DNA from 2 places in the Priestia sp. ABM2_011 genome. Region 2 is predicted to be linked to the other one. Evidence: riboswitches for the same ligand, from Rfam matches in the RefSeq annotation. Region 2 holds a riboswitch; the other holds the start of a gene.
The links. A riboswitch is a leader RNA that binds a small molecule or an ion and turns the genes downstream of it on or off. The one in region 2 is predicted to bind glycine.
Positions count from the first base shown of each region.

Region 1: it holds a riboswitch for glycine, as region 2 does, so the genes downstream of both, gcvT (glycine cleavage system aminomethyltransferase GcvT) here and ACXAE4_RS25960 (amino acid permease) in region 2, are expected to answer to the same signal.

Region 1 is NZ_JBSWUB010000001.1:1,022,756-1,034,780, reverse strand. It holds gene gcvPA (aminomethyl-transferring glycine dehydrogenase subunit GcvPA) at 1-622, opposite strand, end outside; gene gcvT (glycine cleavage system aminomethyltransferase GcvT) at 643-1,743, opposite strand; glycine riboswitch at 1,956-2,048, opposite strand; gene ACXAE4_RS05500 (DEAD/DEAH box helicase) at 2,229-3,902, shown strand; gene ACXAE4_RS05495 (YqhG family protein) at 3,889-4,713, shown strand; gene ACXAE4_RS05490 (YqzE family protein) at 4,737-4,922, opposite strand; gene comGG (competence type IV pilus minor pilin ComGG) at 4,966-5,340, opposite strand; gene comGF (competence type IV pilus minor pilin ComGF) at 5,330-5,767, opposite strand; gene ACXAE4_RS05475 (type II secretion system protein) at 5,764-6,102, opposite strand; gene comGD (competence type IV pilus minor pilin ComGD) at 6,086-6,523, opposite strand; gene comGC (competence type IV pilus major pilin ComGC) at 6,510-6,821, opposite strand; gene comGB (competence type IV pilus assembly protein ComGB) at 6,836-7,882, opposite strand; gene comGA (competence type IV pilus ATPase ComGA) at 7,873-8,925, opposite strand; gene ACXAE4_RS05450 (Spx/MgsR family RNA polymerase-binding regulatory protein) at 9,196-9,579, opposite strand; gene ACXAE4_RS05445 (DUF2626 domain-containing protein) at 9,841-10,077, shown strand; gene ACXAE4_RS05440 (MBL fold metallo-hydrolase) at 10,115-10,747, opposite strand; gene ACXAE4_RS05435 (DUF2759 domain-containing protein) at 10,957-11,133, shown strand; gene ACXAE4_RS05430 (M14 family metallopeptidase) at 11,169-12,025, opposite strand, start outside.
Region 2 is NZ_JBSWUB010000001.1:4,925,938-4,937,962, reverse strand. It holds gene cax (calcium/proton exchanger) at 1-71, shown strand, start outside; gene ACXAE4_RS25995 (YfkD famly protein) at 212-1,012, shown strand; gene yfkAB (radical SAM/CxCxxxxC motif protein YfkAB) at 1,049-2,167, opposite strand; gene ACXAE4_RS25985 (SE1561 family protein) at 2,371-2,556, shown strand; gene ACXAE4_RS25980 (fumarate hydratase) at 2,719-4,260, shown strand; gene pdaA (delta-lactam-biosynthetic de-N-acetylase) at 4,355-5,164, shown strand; gene rlmD (23S rRNA (uracil(1939)-C(5))-methyltransferase RlmD) at 5,327-6,712, shown strand; gene ACXAE4_RS25965 (FAD-binding oxidoreductase) at 7,015-8,364, shown strand; glycine riboswitch at 8,564-8,644, shown strand; gene ACXAE4_RS25960 (amino acid permease) at 8,804-10,147, shown strand; gene ACXAE4_RS25955 (PAS domain-containing sensor histidine kinase) at 10,427-12,025, shown strand, end outside.

The sequences.
Region 1 (12,025 bases), 3.9 Mb from region 2:
CTGCCACGTCACTTCCCATCTCTTTTTCTAATGCAATCATATCTGTTACGCCGTCTGCTGCAGGGATTTCTACCACTTCAATGTATTGACCCTTCGCATACGTTTTTAACACATCTTTTGACTCAGGGTGAACGGCCGCAGAGACAAGTACTTTTTTCTTTTTCGTTTGACCCGCACTGAGCATAGCGGCTTCTGCTAAAGCAGTTCCTCCGTCATACATAGAAGAATTGGCCACGTCCATCCCCGTTAACTCACAAATCATTGTTTGAAATTCAAAGATGGCCTGAAGTTCTCCTTGAGAAATTTCCGGTTGATACGGAGTATAGGCCGTATAAAATTCCGAACGAGAAATAACATGATCAACAATAACCGGCATGTAATGATCGTAAACTCCTGCTCCTAAAAAAGAAGCATAGTCTTTTAAATGAGCATTTTTAGCAGCCATATTATTTAATTCTTTTAACAGCTGAGGCTCTGAAGCCGCTTTTTTAATATTGTATTCTCCTTGAAAACGAACGCGCTGCGGAATATCTGAAAATAAATCACCAACAGATGAAACACCAATTGCTGCTAACATTTGCTGCTGATCTTGTTCTGTCATTGGTAAATAGCGATGTAACATGTTAAATTCCTCCCCAAAGCTTACTTTGAACGTTTATAAAAAGGTGTTGAAACCACTTTTGCTTTTAAGCGTTTTTTCCGAACCTGCACTTCCACTTCTTGACCAAGCTCTGTATACTCTGCTGATAATAGCGCTAAACCGATGTTTTTCTTTAATGTCGGTGACTGTGTACCTGTTGTCACAAATCCAATTTGTTCTTCATCTGCAAATACTTCGTAACCGTGTCTTGGTATACCTTTATCAATCATTTCAATTCCTACCAGCTTACGAGGTGCCCCGCTTTCACGCTGTTCTTTTAAAACTTCTTTTCCAATAAAGCTGTCTTTGTTCGTCTTTACTGCAAATCCAATTCGAGCTTCAATGGGCGTAATATCTTTTGAAAGCTCTTGGCCATATAAAGCCAAAGTAGCTTCAAAACGAAGCGTATCACGAGCGCCTAGTCCGCAAGGCAACACCCCGTCCTCACTTCCTGCTTCTAAAATAGCCGTCCACAAGTGAGAGGCGTCAGCTGAAGAACAATAAATTTCAAAACCATCTTCTCCGGTATATCCAGTACGTGAAACAAGAGCATTTACATTCGCTACTTCTACATCATCAGCAAATGTAAATGGCTTTAATGAAGCTAAATTTTCATTCGTTAACGTTTGTAAAACTTTTTCTGCTAAAGGACCTTGTAATGCTAGCTGCGCAGTTTCATCAGATTGATTAACGAGCGTTACATCTCCTTGCTTGTGAGACACAAGCCACTCATAGTCTTTTTGAATATTAGCAGCGTTTACTACCAGCAAATACTCTTGATCTGCTTTTTTGTAAATCAGCAAATCATCTACCGTGCCTCCGTCTTCATAACACATAGCCGTATACTGCGCTTTTCCATCTACAAGGGTAGAAACGTCATTTGTCATCGTATGCTGAAGAAAAGCTAAGCTATCAGCTCCTGTCACAAGAATTTCTCCCATATGAGAGACATCAAAAAGACCTGCCTTTGTACGTACAGCTTCATGCTCTTCTTTAATAGAAGAAAATTGAACGGGAAGAGCCCATCCTCCAAAATCAATTGTTTTGGCACCATATTTTTGATAGGTATCATAAAGCGGCGTTTTGTGTAATTCTGTTGTCATATTTATGTCCTCCTCTTTTTCACGTGAAACTTTTCATAACGGGGAGTTTTCAAATAGTGTGGGAATCACTATGTATCCAAACAAAAAAGGACAGAAAACCCCCTACTGTATTTAGTAGGAAGTCTCTGTCCTTTTCACCTGAAAGTTTACCTATAAACGAATAGGTTTGCCTCGTGGGTGGTCTATAAACGCATAGACACTCTCCAGAGCTGCGTCAAACAAGAGTCTTTTTGCCTGAGAGATTCACAATTTTATTGCTTGCTCCTTCGGCGCTACATTCAAGTAGTCTCTCCCCGTGTCGTCATTCGCTTCTATAAAGTTGGTAAAGTTGGGCATACTACTGAAAGATGTATTTATCTTTATTCACACAATCATTTGTAAAGTGCTAATCTATTTTCTTTTTCAAATTTTCTAAATATATTTTTATCCTACCTGATTCTTATCATTTGTTCAATAAAAATTTTTTACAAAGGAGCATTTTTATCATGAAAGTGAAATTAAACATCGATGAAACATGGGAAGCAGCCTTCTCAACTAAATTGGAGCAAGACGGCCCTTGGTCTGCATGGGATTTGTATAAACTTGCCTATGAAATAGAAGACCAAACGCTTATCTCAGAATTTGAAGGACTACAAAGCCCAAAACATCTAGCCGATTTAACGCCGCTTCCTCATCAGCTCGAAGTAGCCAAACAAGTAGTCGAAACAATGAATGGGAAAGCCATTTTAGCAGATGAAGTAGGACTAGGGAAAACGATTGAAGCAGGGTTAATTTTGAAGGAATATATGATTCGCGGGCTTGTTAAAAAAGTTCTCATTTTAGTTCCAGCTTCGCTTGTTTCACAGTGGGCTATGGAATTGAATCAAAAATTTTATATTCCCGCGGTCCCTCAAAGAAAATCATATGTGTGGGATCAGTGTGACATCGTTGTGTCTTCAATTGATACAGCAAAACGTTCTCCTCATCGAGAAATTGTGCTAGAACAAGACTACGACCTCATCATCATTGATGAAGCTCATAAACTTAAAAACAACAAAACAAAAAACTATGAATTTGTTCAAAGCCTGAAAAAGAAATTTTGTCTGTTGCTAACCGCAACACCGATTCAAAATCGAATTGAAGAAATTTTCAACTTAGTCTCTCTTTTAAAGCCTGGCCATCTCGGCAATAAAGACTATTTTGAAGAATTATTTTCTGCTAAAAAACGCTCTTTGCAAAACGATGAGCACTTAAAAGAGCTTGTTAACAAAGTTATGATTCGAAATCGCCGCCATGATACGGGTATCGAATGGACGAAGCGAATTGTTCAAACCATTCCTGTTGAATTTTCACCGAAAGAACGCGAGCTATACGATGCGATTACGTCTTTTAAAGGAAACGGACTGCACCCTTCAAGTGCTTTTTCAATTTTAACCCTGCAGCGAGAGGCCTGCAGCAGCCGTGAAGCGGTGTATATGACATTAAAAAACATGCTGGAACGTCAGGAAGATCAAAACAGCGCATTAACGGAACATATGATTACTCCGTTAATGCAACTACTTCAGCAAGTGCCGCAAAATGCAAAAGCAGAAAAAGTTCTGGAGCTCGTTCAAAAAATTGATGACAAAGTTATTATTTTCACTGAGTACAGAGCAACTCAACTGTACTTACAGTGGTATTTAAAACAGCATGGAATTACCTCTGTACCGTTTAGAGGAGGATTTAAGCGAGGTAAAAAAGACTGGATGAAGCAGCTTTTTGAAAGCCACGCGCAAGTATTTATTGCCACTGAAGCGGGCGGAGAAGGAATCAACCTTCAGTTTTGTCATCATATTATTAACTATGATCTACCGTGGAATCCAATGCGTCTAGAACAGCGAATTGGAAGGGTACATCGTTTAGGTCAAAAGCATGATGTTCACATTTACAATTTAGCGATTCAACATACGGTCGAAGAACATATTTTAAAATTGTTATACGAAAAAATAAACCTGTTTGAACGAGTTGTTGGAGAGTTAGATGATATTTTAACAAAGCTTGATTTAAAAAATATCGAAGAGCATATTCAAGATATTTTATTTCATTCACGGAGTGAAGGAGAAATAAAAATCAAAATGGAGAACTTGACGTCTATTATTCAATACGAAGACAGCGAGGAGGATCAGCATGCAGCAAACTGATATTCATCAATTTTTAAAGCGTTACTTTCTAGCTAATAATTGTTCTATTGTTACAGAAACACCGTCTTATCTGACGGTTCAATTAACGATTGAACTCGACAAAGAATTGATGAATCGTCCATTTTATTGGCACTATATTGAAAAGACGGGAGGAGAAGCAATTCCTGCTTCGCTCACTTTCATTACAGACCCAGCATTTGAAGACGATTCCGTTCAAGGCGAACGAATTCATTTTGGCTCACCTAGGCTGCACCAAATTTTCGCTTCTACTCAGAAACTAGGCGGGTTTATTCACTTGTATGAACAAGTTGCATCAGCTCAGCAAACAAATCAGCCTTTACATCCTTGGCTTGCGTTAAATATTAAAGTCTCGTACAAATGCGATCGCAAAAAAGATGAGCTTTTGTCGCTTGGTATTAATTTAATCAATGGACAAATCGTTGAATCATTTCATGAATTAATCATTAATCAAAATTTGTCATCTAAAATCTCAGACTATTGCTTTACTCTTTCACCTTTTATTAAACCGAAAAGTGCCATCTCACGACTCACATCATATGTGACTGACTATGTTAAAACTCAGCCAACTGAATGGGCTGAAAAAGCGCAGGAAAGATGGTATGAAGACTTAGCGCTTCTTGATCATTTTTACGAAACGGCGGAGGAGCTGCCAGAAATATATATGACCGAAAAAACAGCGCTTCAAGAGCTGTACGAACCGACTATTTTATTCAAGTTTATAAACGGTGGCTTATTTTACATATCGCCTGAAACGATGTCTCGTCAATTTAATAAAACACAAGCCGGTTAAAAAAAGATGAGCATATGATATGCTCATCTTTCTTTTTTCTTTCTGTACCACAGCATAAACGACAGCGGAATCATTCCAAACCATCTGTTTGCAAAAGGTGCTCGCTCTTCTTTTTTTTGAATCTTTTTCGTTTTCCTCTCTTCTTTTGGCTGATCCATATATTGTACAAATTGCTGAGTCATATATTTTACATAATCATTCGTTTTCATATAATCATCTCCTCAGCACTATTATATCCGGAGAGAAAGAGACTTAATCCGTCCACTTCACAATGTGCTGATCCTTTTTTTGAATATATGCGGTTTCTGTCAATGCTCTTCCTTGCAATGTTTGACACTTTATTTTTAGAATAATCATCTGTTCATCTTCACTTACTACTTCGTATGAAACCGTACCCGTTTCTAATACTAAGGGTGCAGATGGAGATTTATTCTGTTCTTTTATTTCTTTTTTCACATGTACCACCGCGTTTTCTAGAAGATGCTGCAGACGATTTTTCTGCTCTACTTCTTGATAAAATGAACTTTTCGTCACAAAATAAGTGGTTTGTTGAGCTACTAACAGAAGAAAAAGCGCACAGAATGCCAACACAACCGGGAGAATAAACCCTTGCTCATTATGTTTCATAAGCAAGCATCAAAAACGTCGTAATGGTTTCTTCTCTAACTTTGTTAACACCGTCTGTTGAACGAATCAACAGCCTTTCTTTTTGCTGTTCATACATAATATTCTTAATGTGCTGCAGCACCACTTCATGACCGCTTTCATCCACTCGTCTTCTTATCTTATCTTCATAGCGTTCATAAGTGATGATCTGATTATTTTCCATTTTCAACGTAAGCGTAGTCGCATGAATTCCCACTTCTTTTGCTTCTCGATATTCCATAGCAAGTTGATTCACAAAAATTCCCCACTCCATTTCATTCATACTAAAGTCCGGATTATACGTTTGCTTAGCTAGCGGAATGATAATGGGGAAAAATGAAACAATGATCAAAAAAAGAGTAAAACTGACTAACACCTCTACAAGCGTAAAGCCTTTTTCACTTTTCACTTCAACATCACATCACACTTCTTTTTCATTTTATCAGCGGAATCTGTCCATTCTACACAAAGCTTTTGAGCACTTTCTCCGTTCCACTTCAGATAAAACACAACGTTTTCTTTTATGATTTTTTCTCGCTGTTTATATCCTGCTTCATATTTATATTTCAATAGCTCTTCGTGCAAGATAGCATCAGCTTGATACGAAACATATTGCTTCTTTTCTGCTTCCTTCATCTGAACATACAAAGGAATAATTGTACCGGTTAGGAGTAAAAGCATGCTAAATGAAACAAGCATTTCTAACAAGGTATAGCCCTGCTGACCCTTACATCTTGTCCACATAAAAACGCCCTCTACCTATTTGAAAAGTAACTTTGTATTTAAACTTTTGACTGCTGATAAAAATGGTCTTTGCTTGAGAAATATTGCCGTTTTTGTTGTATTGTATCGTGGAATTGCCGCTTCCAAACGTGATATGAATGGTGGAGTCATAGGTGCGCTTATAAAGAACGGCACGAGAATCAGAAACAATATATTCTGTTCCGTTCGGTGCGAAGTTAATTTTAATTGGAGATTCTCGGTTCATGGCTGTCTGCTGCACATAAAACGTGTCGCTTTGCAGCTGTCGCAAGAATAATGTGATTTTGTAATATTCCACAAGCGGCCGAATGGTTACGATAATGGAAAACATCATCACTTGCACAATAAATAAAACCATCAGCATCTCAATGAGGGTAAATCCTTTTTGCTTAAGAAGAACCACTAGCCGTAACCTTTCCGGTACCGTCAATTTGAATAGCTTGACCATTTGGACACACGGTGCCTTCTTTTAAGTAGCCTCCTGCTTCAAGCTCTTCTAGACTTGGTTTTTCGCCGTTTTCAAGCTCATATACTTGTACCTCAGCCTCTACGGTTTTGACAAGAGCTGAGCAGCCTTTGTTGTTAATAACCGTATTATGCTTTAATACATTTGGAATCATAATGAGCAAAAGCACGGTAATAACGAGCATAACGATTAACATTTCAATAAGGGTAAACCCTTTATTACCTTTTAGAATCATATTCTTTCACCCTTCTACAAGCTCGACATCACTTCTAACATCGGAAGCATAACAGACATATACATAAGCAGAATGACCATTCCGATGAACAAAAATGTAAGCGGCTGTACATATTTTAAAATACGAAAAATAAATTGTTCCATTCTTTCCATCATAAATAGACTGTAATCATACAGCTCTTGAGAAAGCTCACCGTTCTGCTGGCCATGCACAATAACATGAGCCAAGTCTTTTTCATAATGAGATTTAGCTGAAACGATATGATCTAATCGCATTCCTGAGGAAAGTTGATCTGTAAAAGCAAAAGCTTCCACTTGAAAGAACGGATGATGCTCCTGCTTTTGAAAAAGAGCAAAACATTCATAAATAGATAAACCACCGTTTAATAAATTGCTCATATGAACAGAAAAAAAGTAGGAGTTAAATAGCCGTGTGAACGTTCGGATAACGGGAACTCTCATAAAAAGCTGCATTTGAACTACTGGAGGCAATTTTTTAATGTAAATTACATAAAACAAATAAAGGATGATTGGCATACTGATGACTGCAGGTAACACAAAAGGAAAGAACGACATCGCCTGCATAAATAAGAGGATAAACGAAGACTGCTTGTTTCCAAAGGATAAGTACAGAGCTTCAAACTGCGGAAGTAAAACCGTACTTAAAACAAATAAAATGGAAAGAATAAACAGAAGCAGCAATACGGGATATTGAACAAGCTTTTGAAATTTTTTACGATGCCTTACTTTTTCTTCAATCATTGAGCTACTTTCTTTTAAAGCAAATTGAAGATTTCCATGCTGTTCCGCAAAATATAAATAGCTTAAAATATCACGGTGAAACTGAAGTTTAACAAAAGCATCGTGCAAAGATTCTCCTCGTTTTAACTGCTCAAGACATTTTTCAATATCCGTTTTTTCTTTGTTAGATACTTGAAACGTCAAAAATGAAAGAGCTTGAGAAAGAGTGTAGCCTTTTTCTAAGAGCTTGGAGACCTGCTTAAGAATTTTTGCTTGCTGAGCCAGAGACCACCTTTTTTGTCTATTTGTCTTTACCCCCATCCGTCTAGCGAATGCGGATATAAATAGCCTAGCGCGATTCCTTTTAGAATAACATCTCGGAGCGTCTTATAATCATAATCCGCATTTTCTCCTTTCACTTCTCTCATCACTGCGCTAAGCTCCTTGCCATAAAGCAATTCGTATATGCTGGACTGACGATGCTTCCTCATTTTTTTACAAGCAGGGTGGCATTTTCCCGAACACAGCGGACAGCGAATTTCTACAAGACGCTGTGCAGCTACTGCTACAAGAGTCTGCTCCATTTCTTGAAAGCTAACGCCAAACTCAAGCAGCCTGTACAAAGATCCTTTTGTATCTTTAGTATGCATCGTTGTCAAAACCAAGTGTCCGGTAAGCGCTGCTCTCACAGCAATTTTGGCGGTCTCACTATCTCTTATTTCTCCCACCATGATAATGTCTGGATCATGGCGCAATATAGCTTTTAAACCAGTCGTATACGTAATCCCTGCGCGTTCATTTACCTGCACTTGAAGCACGGTTTCACTCGGTTTTTCAATAGGATCTTCTAGTGTAATAACATTTCGATTAAAAAGGTGCTTTACTTCGTGTAAAAGAGTATATAGAGTAGTGGTTTTACCTGATCCTGTAGGACCGGTAAAAATAATTAATCCATGAGAGAATTTCAAGAGAGAAATAAGCTTTTTAGTATGTTCAGGAAAAAGAGATAAATGTTTGAGAGAGGTAGATTGTTGATGAGGCAAAAGCCGAATAACAAGACTTTCATCATGAGAAGTAGGAAGAGTTGATAAACGCAAATTTACTTGATAGTGATCAACGGAAGTGGTCAATGCACCATTTTGAGGTTTTCTGCGCTCCCCAATATCCATTCCCCCTAAAAACTTAAAATGCGAAATGAGCCGTTCAGACATTTCCTTTGAAATAACCCTCTTTAAAATAAGCTCCTGGTCAATTCGCAGCTGAATCACAGCATCTTTCTTTCGGGGCACAATATGCACATCAGAACTTCGACACTCACATGCATCTCGTATAACGTAAGTAGCAAACTGTTCAATTTCGGTCAAACGATCATCACTCCTTTATTTGTAATGAAGATGATTCTTAAAACACCTAGAAACAGTAATTTCGACCTTTTTCGAGATTTCCCTCCTTCTTTTTTCATTTTTTATAATTTTTTTCGTATACGCTTCTTTTCTTCGCTTCAGTCCTTGTACACGATGTACAACTTCTGTACACCTCTAAACGATTACATAAAAAAAAGACAACGTGATGTAAAACTCTACGCTGTCGTTTTATTCGTTATTTACTGAATTGAGCTTCTTCATCATGTATGCTTACACAACTAGAGACGCAAGACTTGTTTTTTTCTTGACCAAATTTTTAAGTGCAGATTCGTTATAACCTACTACAAGCTTTTTGCCATCCGTTAAAATGGGGCGGCGAAGCAAACGAGGATGTTCAATTAATAGATTGACTACTTGTGATAACGTCATGCTGTCCACATCAACATTTAACTTTTTATATTCCTGACTTCTTTTAGCAAGAAGTTCATCCATCCCTTCTGTTGTCATAGAAAGAAGTTCAAGCATTTCTTTATGAGTAGGTGTTTCTCTAAATAAATGACGCTCTTTAAAATTTACATCTTCCTTCACTAGCCACTTTTTCGTTTTACGACATGATGTACAGCTCGGGTACGTATAAAATTTAATTTCTTCCATATGAAACCCTCCCGTTTTTTAGTTATAGATTGTTTATATACATTGTACACGTTTTGTATAACCTTTGTATAGTATTTTGCATACGTTTTGTATAACTTTTTTTCTTCTGTCGTATTTCAAGGAAAAGATAGCGTTTTCAGGAAAGAAAGGATGTATTATAATGGAAAAGTATCGATATAGTTTCATAAGTGCTTTCTAGTGCTTACACAGCGATGACATTCATCATGACACTAACTAAGTTTGATAAAGGAGGAAATGGACGTGGAACGAATGTACCGTGTAATGGGGTTCTGGACAGCAATTTTCACTGTAATGTTTTACCTCGGTCACATGCATAAGACTTCTTTACTCTTTTTAGCTCAAACAGGTTTTTTTGTAATTCTTAGTTATTTAAAGCTGTCTGAAAGAATGTACATTTACGTTTTTGGAGCATATTTGACCGTCTTTTTTGTGGGGTTCACGTACTGGTCAACTTTTATGATGACACCAGGACAGTAAAGAGAAAAGCGATGGGCTTCCATCGCTTTTTGTATTCTTAAAACCCATTTAGAAAAGGATTTTGATCCATTTCGTGTCCCACAGTTGTTTCAGGTCCGTGACCGCTTAGTACAAGCGTATCTTCTGGAAGGGACAGCAATTTCGATTCGATGCTTTCTAACAGCTGAGCTTGATTACCTCCAGGTAAATCTGTGCGCCCGATGCCGCCTGCAAAAAGCGCGTCACCAGATACTACAAAGTTACCCGGTTTGAAATAATATGAAACGCTGCCAGGAGAATGACCAGGCGTTTCATACACCTCAAATTGGAATGAACCGATTGTTAAATTGCCTTCTGATGAAATAATATCGGTTGCATCTGGAGCTGTAATTTCTCCTAGGTCAAAAAATTTCGACCCGTTTAAGTCACTATTATGAAGCCATTCTTTTTCGTTTTTATGTACATAAAGCGGGATAGAGTAGTGATTCATCACCTCATCTACTCCTCCAATGTGATCGAAATGAGCGTGTGTCAGCAAAATAGCTAATGGTTTATACGTTTGTTTTTCGAGAAATTCAACGAGCTGTTTTCCCTGAGCTCCCGGATCAAAAATTAAACATTCTTTTTTTTCGTTAGCAACGACATAACAATTCGTTTGAATAGGTCCTAGCGGTATACGATGATAGTTCATAATGTGTCCTCCTTGTGTAAATTTATTTCCGTTATATGCATTATCATACACACATCATCTTATAAATGAAAGTAAGGACCTTTCTAAGCCAAAGAAGCAAAAGAAAGATTGGTTTTCATCTCGACAAACGGTTAGAAAAGTTTTACAATTGAAGGGATAAGCTAATGATAGCGCTTTAATTTTAAGTTACCTAAAGGAGGTTTCTTCGAGTGGGTCTTATGATTATTTTTGCACTAACAACATTGCTAGGCGTATTTGCAGCTATTTCATCTTTGAGAAATAAAAACATATTAGGCATTGGTTTTTCGGTACTAACATTCGGTGTATTCGGATGGTTTACCGTGATGACCATCATACATCACGGTTATCCGGCGGTACATCATTAAAAAAGCCATGCAAAGCATATGCTTTGCGTGGCTTTTTAAATAGACAGATAATCCATTGCCGCAACTAAAATAGCTTTAGTCGGATTATATACGCGCGATATTTGAGATAAAGGCAGCGGATTAATCCCTTTTCCCAATTCTAGGGTGAACCCCAGCTTTTTCTTTTCTAAAATAAACCAATCCTTAAATCCCGCGTGACTATCAATCGTTTTGACAGCTTTATAACCGCTTACCCTTTCAAAATAGCTTGCTATTTCCTCTGCTTCCTCAGGCTCTTCATTCATATACCCCCAATAAAATTCTTCTCCTTGGGTATGTAAAGCAATCACACAATCAAAATCATGACGCTCAACGAGTTTTACCATTGCCTGAGCTTCAGGTTCAGAGAGAGATTCATAGCCTGGAAAATCTCGATAATGCGGCGCTTTAGGTTCTTTACGCTTTTTTTCGATTTCCCAATAAGCCGGAAACTGATTGTTTAAGTCCACCCCTCGGATATTTGCTTTCCAGCTTTGAAAATCCGGAAAATCTCTCCCTATTTTAGAAAGAAAAGACGCATAAGGTTCGCCTACACCAGGACCTTTTAAGACCAGATCTACTCCGTCTGGGTTAACAATTGGAACTGCAGAAAGCGTAATTTGATTAAAAAGAGCTCTTGAATCTTGCCCGTTCAACGCCTGATCATAATGAAGAGCAGCTAAATAATCTTCCATAAACTGTAGAAGAACATTTGTCGTAATCCATTCATTAGCATGAAACGACGCATTGATATGAACCTTTCTCTTTCCGTTTCCAATTAAAATATGAGGAATCGGCTTTCCAAGCACGCTGCACCCTATCCATTCAAGAGAACCATAGGGATAATAAGTCAAAAGTGTTTGTATGTCTTTTA
Region 2 (12,025 bases):
CAAACTGGTTTGAAGGCGCAACTCTTTTAGGTGCTTATATTATTATGGGAATTGGTTTTTATCTTATTTAAAAAAGAAACGTTCACTTTATGTGGACGTTTCTTTTTTGTAAGTAAATAGAAGAATTTCCCTTTTGGTATTCAGGATAAAACAGGGGATGTTTGAAAAAACTATGGTTGCATTCATTAACGATGTTGAAAGGAGTTTCTAGATGTTACGTAAATTGCTTTTATTTGTGTTTACCATCATTATTTCATTTTCATGTTCAACGAAGATCGCCATTGCAAAAACAGCTCAGCCTACCATCAACGTGCCTTCTTCAGCTTTAAATATTTCAAAAGAAAATACGTATCCAAATGCTAGTCAAGACACGCCTTATTTGCAGCCGAGTGAGTTCACAAAAGAGCTCATTGAAACGTCAAATGTAAAAATTGAAAACCCTGATTTAATTCGTATATTAAATGAATCAAACATTTCTAAAACTCCATGGGCAATTGGATTCAGAGCAACCATTTTTTTAGGACAGTGGCCGTTAAATTATGAATCAACAGAAACAAACGTTAACTGGCAGCACCAGCGAATCAATACGAATCATTATGATAACAGAGCGGGAAAAACTCAGTACAAAATGATGTACAGTCAGGAAAATCAAAGCCATGTAAAAGGCGGATTAACGGCAAAAGTGCCTCAGCCTGATCATGTTAAACAAATGATGCTAATTGAAGCAGCTAAAAAAACAAAGCTCACTTTATCATTTCAAACGTTTGTAGGTGCCGGAACGAAAAAAGACCAGGTGTATAACGTAGCTCCTAAAAAAGTAGGTTATCTCTATGCGTACACGCCTGCTGTAAGTGAAAAGGGAAAAGTAACGTATGGGGAAGTATATGTAACGGTAAAAGGCAGCAAGCGTTCAATTGTGGTGAGAAATGTAACGTCTCAAGGAATTGGAGCATGGATTCCAGTACAAGATTATGTCTCCTTAAGTTTCGGGGCTTACGATCAGCCGAGATAACAAAAAAAGAGATTCCAGTGGTGGAATCTCTTTTTGTTATTTTGTAATCTTCGCTTGGAGTTTGCTAAAATCAGTATCTTGATAATAGCTGTTTTTTACCAAAATATTAGGTCCCAAACAAGAGACCGCTGAACAATGGCAGCTAAGTTCTTTAGAAATTGTGCTTTGCTGCCACGTATCAAAAGCGTCTGTAAGCTTTGTATCTTGAATGTTGCCAAGAGGAGGCGTATCACCAAAATCAGTTACGATAATATCTCCGTCGAAAATATTTACATTTAGGCGAGAACGTCCGTCTGGATCGTTTCGAACGGTTACATTTTTACTGCTATACAAGCGCTGTAAAAGCGTTAAGTCTTCCTCGTTATTACTGCATGCATAAAACGGCAGCGTGCCGAATAGCATCCACACATTTTCATCTCGAATATCAAGAAGGTGATGAATCGCTTGACGCATTTCAGGAAGAGATAATGTCTCTAAGGTGCTGGCAAAGTCACTTGGATACATAGGGTGTACTTCGTGACGCTGACAAAGCATTTCATCCACAATTTGACGATGAATTTTTTCCATATGAGGAAGCGTACGTTTATTTAACATCGTTTCAGCTGATACCGTTACACCTGCTTTTACAAGCGCGCGGCTGTTTTCAATCATACGGTCGAAATATTTGGCGCGCTGCTCATAAGTAGGCTTTCGCTCCATCATTGCAAAGCCAGCTTCAACAAAGTCGTCCATCGTTCCCCAATTGTGAGAAATATGTAAAACATCTAAATAAGGAATGATTTGTTCGTAACGAGCAAGATCTAATGTTAAATTTGAATTAATCTGTGTACGGACACCTCGTTCGTGTGCATACTTTAATAAAGGCACCACATAATTTTTCACAGAAGATAGAGACATCATAGGCTCTCCGCCCGTGATGCTTAACGCTCGAAGTGTTGGAATTTCATCGAGACGTTTTAAAATTAAATCAAGAGGCAGTGCGTTTGGGTCTTTTGGCTGCAGCGTATATCCAACTGCGCAGTGCTCACATCGCATATTACAAAGCGTCGTTGTTGTAAATTCAACGTTTGTGAGCGTCGGTTTGCCATATTGTTTCATATCTAAATACGCTTCCCACGGATCGAATTCCGGGGTAATTCGTTGTAAAGTGGCCATAAAAAAACTCCTTTTATTTTTCCGTAAAGTGAAATGATGATGAAAACATCTCACGGTCCGTCCTGCTAGACTAAATTATACGTCCCATTCAAAACGGACACCAGTGACTATTATGGATTTTATTGCTTTTAGTTGTCAAATATGAAAGTATTCGTTAGGATATAAGGAAATACGAATGAAAAGCTACATCAGGAGGGTTTAAAATGGGAAACGCCGTTCGAGATAAAGATTCACAAGTACGTTATTTAAAAGATCGTTTAAATATGTTTGTACATGTATTAGACTCTATGGAGCCTGAAAACACAGATCTAGAAGATATTGACCGTTTGATTACAATGATTGATGACTTAGAAGCAAAATGTGAGCAGTTTAAAAAAGATAAAGAATGAAGAAGAAAAAAGCGCTAGAAAAACTAGCGCTTTTTTGCTTGAAGTAGAAATCCTCCTATAAAGGTCTTTCGAAACAATTTTTGAAGGAGTATAATAAATTTTGAAAGTTGTACGACAGATAGATAAATACATACATTAGCGGGATATGGGAGGAATTAAGTGATGATTGAAGCTTTAAAACAAAGCATGTACGATTTAATTGTTGAAACATCTACAAAATTGCCAAAAGACGTTCGACGTGCTATCGCAAAGGCAAAAGCGCGTGAAAATGCAGGAACGCGTGCAGCAATGTCTTTAGCGACCATTACCAATAATATTAAGATGGCGGATGATAATTTATCGCCAATTTGTCAAGATACAGGTATGCCAACATTTAAAATTAAAACCCCTGTAGGAGTGAATCAGCTTCAAATTAAAGAAGCGATTTATTGGGCAATTGAAGAAGCAACAAAGCACGGAAAGCTTCGCCCTAATTCTGTAGATTCGTTAACGGGAGAAAACAGCGGTAATAATTTAGGCGGAGGCACGCCGGTTATTAAGTTTGAACAGTGGGAAAATGACTATATTGATGCGCGTCTTATTTTAAAAGGCGGCGGCTGTGAAAATAAAAACATTCAGTATAGCCTGCCTTGTGAAGTAGAAGGGTTAGGCCGAGCTGGTCGTGATTTAGACGGTATTCGTAAATGTGTGATGCACTCAGTATACCAAGCGCAAGGCCAAGGCTGTAGCGCCGGCGTCATTGGTGTTGGAATCGGTGGCGACCGTACAACAGGCTATGAATTAGCAAAAGAGCAGCTGTTCCGAAACTTAGATGACGAAAATCCAAACGCTCAGCTGAAAGAATTAGAAGAGTATGTAATGGAAAATGCTAATAAGTTAGGAATCGGTACAATGGGCTTTGGCGGAGAAACGACATTACTTGGCTGTAAAGTCGGCGTAATCAATCGTATTCCTGCTAGCTTCTATGTGTCAGTTGCGTATAACTGCTGGGCTTACCGTCGCTTAGGTATTAAAATCAACGCTGATACAGGAAGCGTTCAAGAGTGGCTGTATCAAGAAGGCGAAGAAGTAGATTTTAATAAAAATGCAGGTGCAGAAGAGAAACAAAATGCGGATGAAACAAAAGAAGTTGTATTACAAGCACCTATTACAGAAGAGCAAATTCGTGAATTAAAAGTTGGTGACGTAGTGCGCATCAACGGTATGATCTACACAGGACGCGACGCTATTCATAAACATTTAACAGACCACGATGCGCCAATTGATTTAAATGGACAAATCATTTATCACTGTGGCCCGGTTATGTTAAAAGATGAAGATGAAAAATGGCACGTAACCGCTGCAGGACCAACAACAAGTATCCGTGAAGAACCTTACCAAGGAGATATTATGAAGAAATTTGGTATCCGCGCGGTTATCGGTAAAGGCGGTATGGGTCCTAAAACGCTTGCTGCTCTTCAAGAGCACGGCGGTGTGTACTTAAATGCTATCGGAGGAGCTGCGCAGTACTATGCTGATTGTATCAAGAGCGTAGAAGGCGTTGATTTGATGCAGTTCGGTATTCCTGAAGCAATGTGGCATTTAAAAGTAGAAGGTTTTACAGCTGTAGTGACGATGGATTCACACGGAAACAGCTTGCATGCAGATGTAGACAAGTCTTCATTTGAAAAGCTTGAGCAATTTAAAGAACCGGTATTTAAATAAACATACGTCCGGAGCGTATGGTAAAAAGTAACGTTCATGAACGAGAAAATTGAGTGGATACTAAGCGTAAAATGACTTCCGAAAGGAGCTTCTTATGCGCCGGTTCACCTTTTTTCTCGTTTTTTTATTCGTGATGTCAACAGGCCTAGCATCTGTTGAAGCACAAATGTATCCAAACACTCCGATCAGCTGGGGATTTCAAAAAAGTAAAAATCATAAGCCCGCATCCGCAGGTACAGCTTATGAACACATTCTTGCTAAGTATGATGCGTTTTACCTCGGCGATACAACTAAAAAAAATATTTATTTAACGTTTGATAACGGTTATGAAAATGGTTATACCCCGCAGGTATTAGACGTGCTCAAAAAAAGAAAGGTTCCTGCGACGTTTTTTGTAACAGGACACTATTTAAAAGAAGAGCCTAAGCTAATTAAGCGAATGGTAAAAGAAGGGCATATTGTCGGCAATCATTCATGGCATCACCCTGACTTAACTCAAGTGGATGATGCACGTTTTAAAGAAGAGCTGCAAAAAGTAAAAGATGAATACAAGAATATTACCGGTCGTGATGAAATGAAGTATCTCCGCTCACCTAGAGGTGTATTTAGCGAACGAACGCTAGCTCTTTCAAAGCAAGAAGGCTATACGAATGTATTTTGGTCACTAGCATTTGTTGACTGGAAAGTGAATGAACAAAAAGGCTGGCGCTACTCATACGACAATATGATGACTCAAATACATCCAGGTGCGATCATGCTTCTGCATACCGTTTCAAAGGATAACGCAGATGCGTTAGATCAAGCGATTGTGGATTTAAAAAAGCAGGGCTATACGTTTAAAAGTATTGATGATTTAATGAACGAACGTAAACAATTGAAAAAAAGTCCTTCTAAAACGAAATAAAGATAAAAACCGACGGGAATGTTTCTCCTGTCGGTTTTTTGCTGTTGAAGTGTTATAATATGCGTTGATGTCTTTTTTAAAGCGATACGGTCCAATAGGTTTTAAGCAGTTAAAGACCGTTAATAACTATATAAAGAATTTAAACTAATCGGAGTTGGTCTCATGAATAAACCAAAAACTGAAATGAAAGTTCAAAAAGGACAAACGTTTCCGTTGACGATAAAAAGACTCGGTATTAATGGAGAAGGCGTAGGCTATTTTAAGCGCCAAGTCGTCTTTGTACCGGGAGCATTACCGAATGAAGAAGTGGTTGTAGAAGCAACAAATGTTCAGCATAAGTTTGCCGAAGGGAAAATCAAGCGAATTCGCAAAAAATCTCCTCATCGCGTAGAAGCACCCTGTCCGATTTACGACCAGTGCGGAGGCTGCCAGCTTCAGCACTTATCTTATGAAGGTCAGCTAGAATCCAAGCGGGATATTGTTCTGCAAGCGTTCGAACGTCACAGTTCATTAAAAAAAGTAGAGGAAAAAACTCGCCAAACGATTGGTATGGAAGATCCGTGGCGCTACCGTAATAAATCTCAGTTTCAAGTCGGCGTGGACAAACAAAAAGTCATTGCTGGTTTGTATGGACTGAATTCTCACCGCTTGATTGATATTGAAAACTGTCCCATTCAGCATAAAGCTACAAATCACGTGACAAAAGAAATAAAACGAATTTTACAAGACCTTCAAATCCCTATCTACAACGAGCGCAAACGCCGTGGAATTGTGCGTACTATCGTATCTCGAGTAGGATTTGAAACGGGTGAAGTGCAAATTGTTTTAATCACGGCTAAAAAAGAAATTCCGAAAAAAGAGCTGCTGATGAAAGAAATTCAGCGCCGCCTGCCGGAAGTGAAATCGCTCGTACAAAACGTAAACGACCAAAAAACATCGCTTATCTTTGGAGACGAAACGTTTACGCTCGCTGGAAAATCGGTGATTCAAGAAACGTTAGGTGATATCTCATTCGAACTTTCAGCGCGTGCATTTTTCCAGCTGAATCCTCTTCAAACGGTGAAGCTATACGACGAAGTAAAAAAAGCAGCTGCGCTAACAGGCAGTGAAAAAATCGTAGATGCTTACTGCGGAGTAGGGACAATTGGCTTATGGCTTGCTAAAGATGCCAAAGAAATTCGCGGAATGGACACGATTGAAGAATCCATTGTAGACGCGCGAAAAAATGCCAAAGATCATGGATTTGAACATGCCACGTATGTGACGGGTCCAGCTGAAAAGTGGATGCCGCAGTGGGTGAAAGAAGGATGGAAGCCAGACGTAGTCGTCGTTGACCCGCCGCGAACAGGCTGTGATGACAAGCTTCTAAAAACGATTTTACAAGTAAAGCCAAAGAAAGTGGTTTACGTATCTTGTAATCCATCCACATTAGCGAAAGATGTGCAGCAGCTGTCGAAGGCTTATCATGTGGATTACATTCAGCCTGTGGATATGTTCCCTCATACGGCGCATGTGGAGAATGTAGTGAGTTTGACGTTAAAGAAGTAAATAGATGAAGAGTAAAGGGCAGATTTGGTTCTGCTCTTTTTTTATTTGAATTGGACTCTTGTTGGAAGAAAAAATATTCTAATATATCTAATTTGAATTATTGGAAAGTTATGTTTTAGAAAGCATCGGAGCACCGAAAAGAAGTTTTATTAGTACTTATATTTCAGTAAATGAACTGAAATTTCATTTTTTATAGAGATGATAAACGCCAATCTAGTCTTGAAAACCCACACCCTCAACCACCCCAAGAATACTATAGTAATAAAACTACTAAAAAGTATATACAGAGGGGCAGAGGTCAAATGGACTCAATGTTTTTGAAAGGGCTTACGGGTGAAGTGGTAACGCCGAAAGACCCCATTTATGAGGAAACTCGTCAGGAGTGGAATCGTGCTATTGATAAATTTCCGCTTGTGATTGTGTACTGTGAAAAAAAGCAGGATGTTGTAAATGCAATTCAATGGGCGCGCAAGCATCGTGTAGACATTCGCATTCGATCTGGCGGTCATCATTATGAAGGGTATTCTACGGGTGACTGTGTATTGGTCATTGATATCAGTCGGTTAAACGGGTTGAAATTGGATAGGAAACGGAACATCTTAAAGATGGAGGGAGGAGCAAAGAATACGGAAGTGTATGATTTTATCGGTTCGAATGGATATGTGTTTCCAGGAGGAACGTGTCCGACTGTTGGGGTGTCTGGCTTTACGCTCGGAGGAGGCTGGGGGCTTTCGAGCAGACTTTACGGATTAGGCTGTGACAGCTTGATAGAGCTAGAGTTGGTCAATTATGAAGGAAAGATTATTAAAGCAAACAAATCGTGTAACGCGGATCTTTTTTGGGCATGCCGAGGTGCTGGTGGCGGTAATTTTGGCGTTGTGGCAAGCATGACGTTTCAGCTTCCAAAACCGACGAACAGCTCTGTGACGCTTGTTCGCTTCTTTTATGTAGGTACTACAAGAGAAAAACAGGTACAAGTGATGAATATATGGCAAAGCTGGCTGCCTGAATTGGACAAACGTATGACGCTAGTTGCCAGTTTTTATAATGCAGAAGGAGAAGGATTGGGCATATTTGCGAACGGCTTCTTTTACGGATCTCCAGAAAGAGCTCGAAAGATCTTGCAGCCTTTTGCAGAGGTGGAGGGGTTCCGAGTCGAGCTACAGTCATTATCTTTTCTTGAAGCGGTACAAAAGATAGAAGCAACCTATCCTCCTTCTGAAAAATTTAAGTCAACGGGAAGATTTGTGCAAAGAAGTTATTCAGTTGGCCAGCTTGAAAATCTTGCAGATCTCATACAGCGTCCAGCAGAAGGGTCCGTTTACGCCGCGATTTCTTTTTATGCACTAGGAGGAGAAATTCGCAGTGTTGGTAACAGAGAAACGGCCTTCTTTTACAGAAACGCTAGATATATTCTGGGCTTTCAATCTATATGGACAGACGATGCGTTTGCACGAGCAAACAGAGAGTGGCTGTATAAGCGATTTCAATATATTAAACGTATTACGAAAGGCTCCTATGTGAATTTCCCTATCAGCAACCTTAGAAACTACGAGTATGAGTATTTTGGAGACAACGCAGAGCGGTTAGAAAGAGTAAATAAAAAGTACGATCCATTTAACGTATTTAGGTTTCCGCAGGGACTCAGGTAGCATGTAGAAAAGGATACTAAGTTGACGATTGAACCTGTTTCATTACCTTCTTTCGAAGAAGGTAAATAAATGAAAGTCATCTTTCTTGTTGACAAAGCATCCAACTGGTATTAGAATAAACAACTATTCGACAGTCATTATCTTGATCGAAAAATTTAATACGTAGAAAGCTATGATTGCTATGGATCACACTATAGCAGGAGCAGCTTCTGGAGAGATCGCGATAGTTTCGCGACGCCGAAGGGTTCACAATCTCAGGCAAAAGGACAGAAGAGTACCGGATATTTATTTGGCATGTTACTAATTGGTAGCATGTACCATAATATTTGTTATTCTTATGACCATGAGATTGGAGCGCATCCAATCTCTTTTTTTATTGGACTTTATTTTGTAGTCCGCACGATCGCATCAAAGGTTTTATTGTTAGGAGGAGTTAGAGTTGGAACAACGAGAATTAAAGAGGGATTTATCCAATCGTCATGTTCAGCTAATCGCGATTGGAGGAACCATTGGGACGGGATTATTTTTAGGTTCTGGTAAAGCCATACAGCTTGCAGGTCCCTCTATCATCTTTGCTTATTTAATTGTGGGTATTGCGCTTTTCTTTGTGATGAGAGCGCTAGGAGAACTACTGCTGTCTAAAGCAGGTTATCAATCGTTAACAGATATTGCTGAAGAGTATCTTGGACCATGGGCTTCATTTGTCACAGGGTGGACGTACTGGTTTTGCTGGATCATGACAGCTATGGCTGATGTGATTGCCGTTGGCGTATATGTGAAATATTGGTTCAATATTCCTCAGTGGATTCCTGCACTTATTTGTGTAATCATTTTATTAGGACTTAACTTATTAACCGTAAAATTATTTGGAGAATTAGAGTTTTGGTTTGCTTTAATAAAGGTTATTACGATTCTTGCGTTAATTGTTATTGGCGTTATTTTACTGGTAATCGGATTTAAAACAGATGCAGGATCCGTTACGGTTCAAAATCTTTGGAATCATGGAGGACTGTTTCCAAACGGTGTTTCAGGTTTCTTACTTTCATTCCAAATGGTTATTTTCGCATACGTCGGGGTTGAATTGGTAGGGGTATCGGCAGCGGAAACATCAAATCCCCAAAAAAATATTCCATCGGCCATTAATAAAATTCCGCTGCGAATCTTATTTTTCTATGTTGGAGCGCTTATCGTCCTTTTATTTATTAACCCGTGGATGGAATTGAATGCAGCAGAAAGCCCATTTGTTAAAACCTTTAGTTTAGTCGGAATTCCGCTTGCTGCTGGAATTATTAATTTTGTTGTATTAACTTCAGCCGCTTCTGCTTGTAATAGCGGAATGTTTTCAACAAGCCGTATCTTATATAACTTAAGTAAAAATGACCAAGGGCCATCTACGTTTGCAAAACTGAACAAAAACCACGTACCAAGCAACGGATTGTTTGTATCTACGCTGGTTATCTCGGCGGGAGCTTTGTTAAGCAAACTGATACCAGATCAAGCTTTTGGCATCGTAACAACCATCAGCGCTATTTGTTTCATTTGGGTGTGGAGTATCATTTTGATTTGCCATCTAAGATATAAAAAAACGCGTCCGCAGCTGCATGCAGCATCAACATTCAAAGCACCGTTAACACCATTTATAAACTATGTTGTGCTAGCGTTGTTTGCAGTGATTCTTATTATTATGCTGTTTTCTGATGCGACGCGCCCAGCCTTATTGTTGACACCCGTTTGGTTTATTCTCTTATTTGGTTTTTACGGGGCTAGAAGGAAGAAGAAATAGTAAATGGGTGACCTCATCATTTCGTGATGGGGTCTTTTTATTGGAAGATAAATAATTGATTTCTACTGTATGAAGAAAATGCAGTAAGCAAAGTTTATATAAGAACCCTAAAAAAGTTTTAGCAGAAAATACAGTGAAAAAGCTCATAGTTTTCTGATAGTAATGTAGAACCAAATGCTTTTCTTCTATGTCTAAAGGTGGAATTCTATCATTTACATGGAAAAGTTTTCATTTTGCAGTACAATGGAGGTAGACTTCATTGAATTAAGGTGAACAAACATGAAATGGTTTAAATCTCATACGTTTTGGAAAATCTTCACGATTAATGTGCTTCTTATTTGTACCGTACTGACGCTAATGTTTATAGTTTCAAGAGTGATGCTGCCTAATATTTCTCAAGATCAATATCGACAGGTAACTGATAAAACCGTCAAGAGAATGAAAGAGCAAATTAACATCGTTATTAAAGATATTTGGAGCTTGGGCGACGAGGTACAGCAAGATCCTATTTTTTTATCAGATGATGAACAAGAGATAGACAAAGAACTGCAGAAAATAGTTAATATTTCACCGTATATCGATAGCGGAACCATTTTTAATACAAAAGGGTATGTGGAGCATTATTACCCAGATGATTTAAAGAGTATGAAGCACGTGAACTTAAGTAAAAGAAAATATTTTCAAGAAGCGCTGCGAACTAAAAAAATATATTTAAGCGATGTCGTTTCAGCAGACACAAAGCATTACATTGTGGTGATGGCAATTCCTATTTTGGATGAGCAGCAAAATGTAAAAAAAGTTATAAATTTAGCGCTGCGCATTGAAGAAAATAAAAGCTTTCAATCCATTTTTCAAACGTTCGATATAGGAGAGAACGGCTATACGTTTATTGTAGACCGCAATGGTAGAATTATTTCACACCCTGAGAAACAGAGAATCGGTGAAAATGCCAGGGAAAATGAAATCGTTCAGGAAACGATGAATCATAAATCAGGATATCAGCGCGTTGTGAACACCGAAGGTAAGTACTTCTTTGCGTCATTTGAATATATTCCTGTTTTGGATTGGGGAATTGTCGCTGAATTACCCGTTGAAGAAATTTACAGGCCTTATGAAACGTTTGAAAAAACGCTTTGGACCGTTTCAGGTATTACAATTTTACTGCTTTCTTTTTTTACTGCGTTATATGCAAGGCAAATTGTGAATCCTATTCGTAAACTATATGAATTGGCGGGACAAGTAGCGCGCGGGAATTTTAATCAAAAAATTCCGGAACGAGAAATTGAGCGGGGGGAAATCGGTACTTTATCTAAACAGTTTAATGAAATGATTAGCTATATACGCCATTCTAAAGCAAATTTACAGCAAAAAGAAAATCAGCTGCAGGAACAAAAAACGTTTTTAAGACAAGTCATTGACATTAATCCAAGCTATATTTATGCCATTAATCAAAAAAGGGAGTTCATTCTTGTTAATGAATCTTTTGCGATGCTGCTAGGTGAAAAATCTGATGACTTGATTGGACAACCAATTGATAAATATCAATTCAACCTTCAATCAGATCTTTTATATAAAGGGACGTTTTCAAACTGTACGCAAAAAGGGATGGTATTAGAAGAACAGTTTAAAGATTCGAAAGGAAACCGGCGCTGGGTCGAAACAGCAAAACTTCCTATTATGAATGAAAAACAGGAAGTGATTCAAATGCTGTGCGTATCGACAGATATTACGGAGCGTAAAAAAGCAGAAGAGAAGCTTAGAACTTCTGAGAAGCTTGCCGTTGTAGGAGAACTTGCAGCTGGAGTTGCTCACGAGATCAAAAATCCTTTGACTTCTTTAAAAGGTTTTGTTCACTTATTAAAAGAACAAAATCCCAAA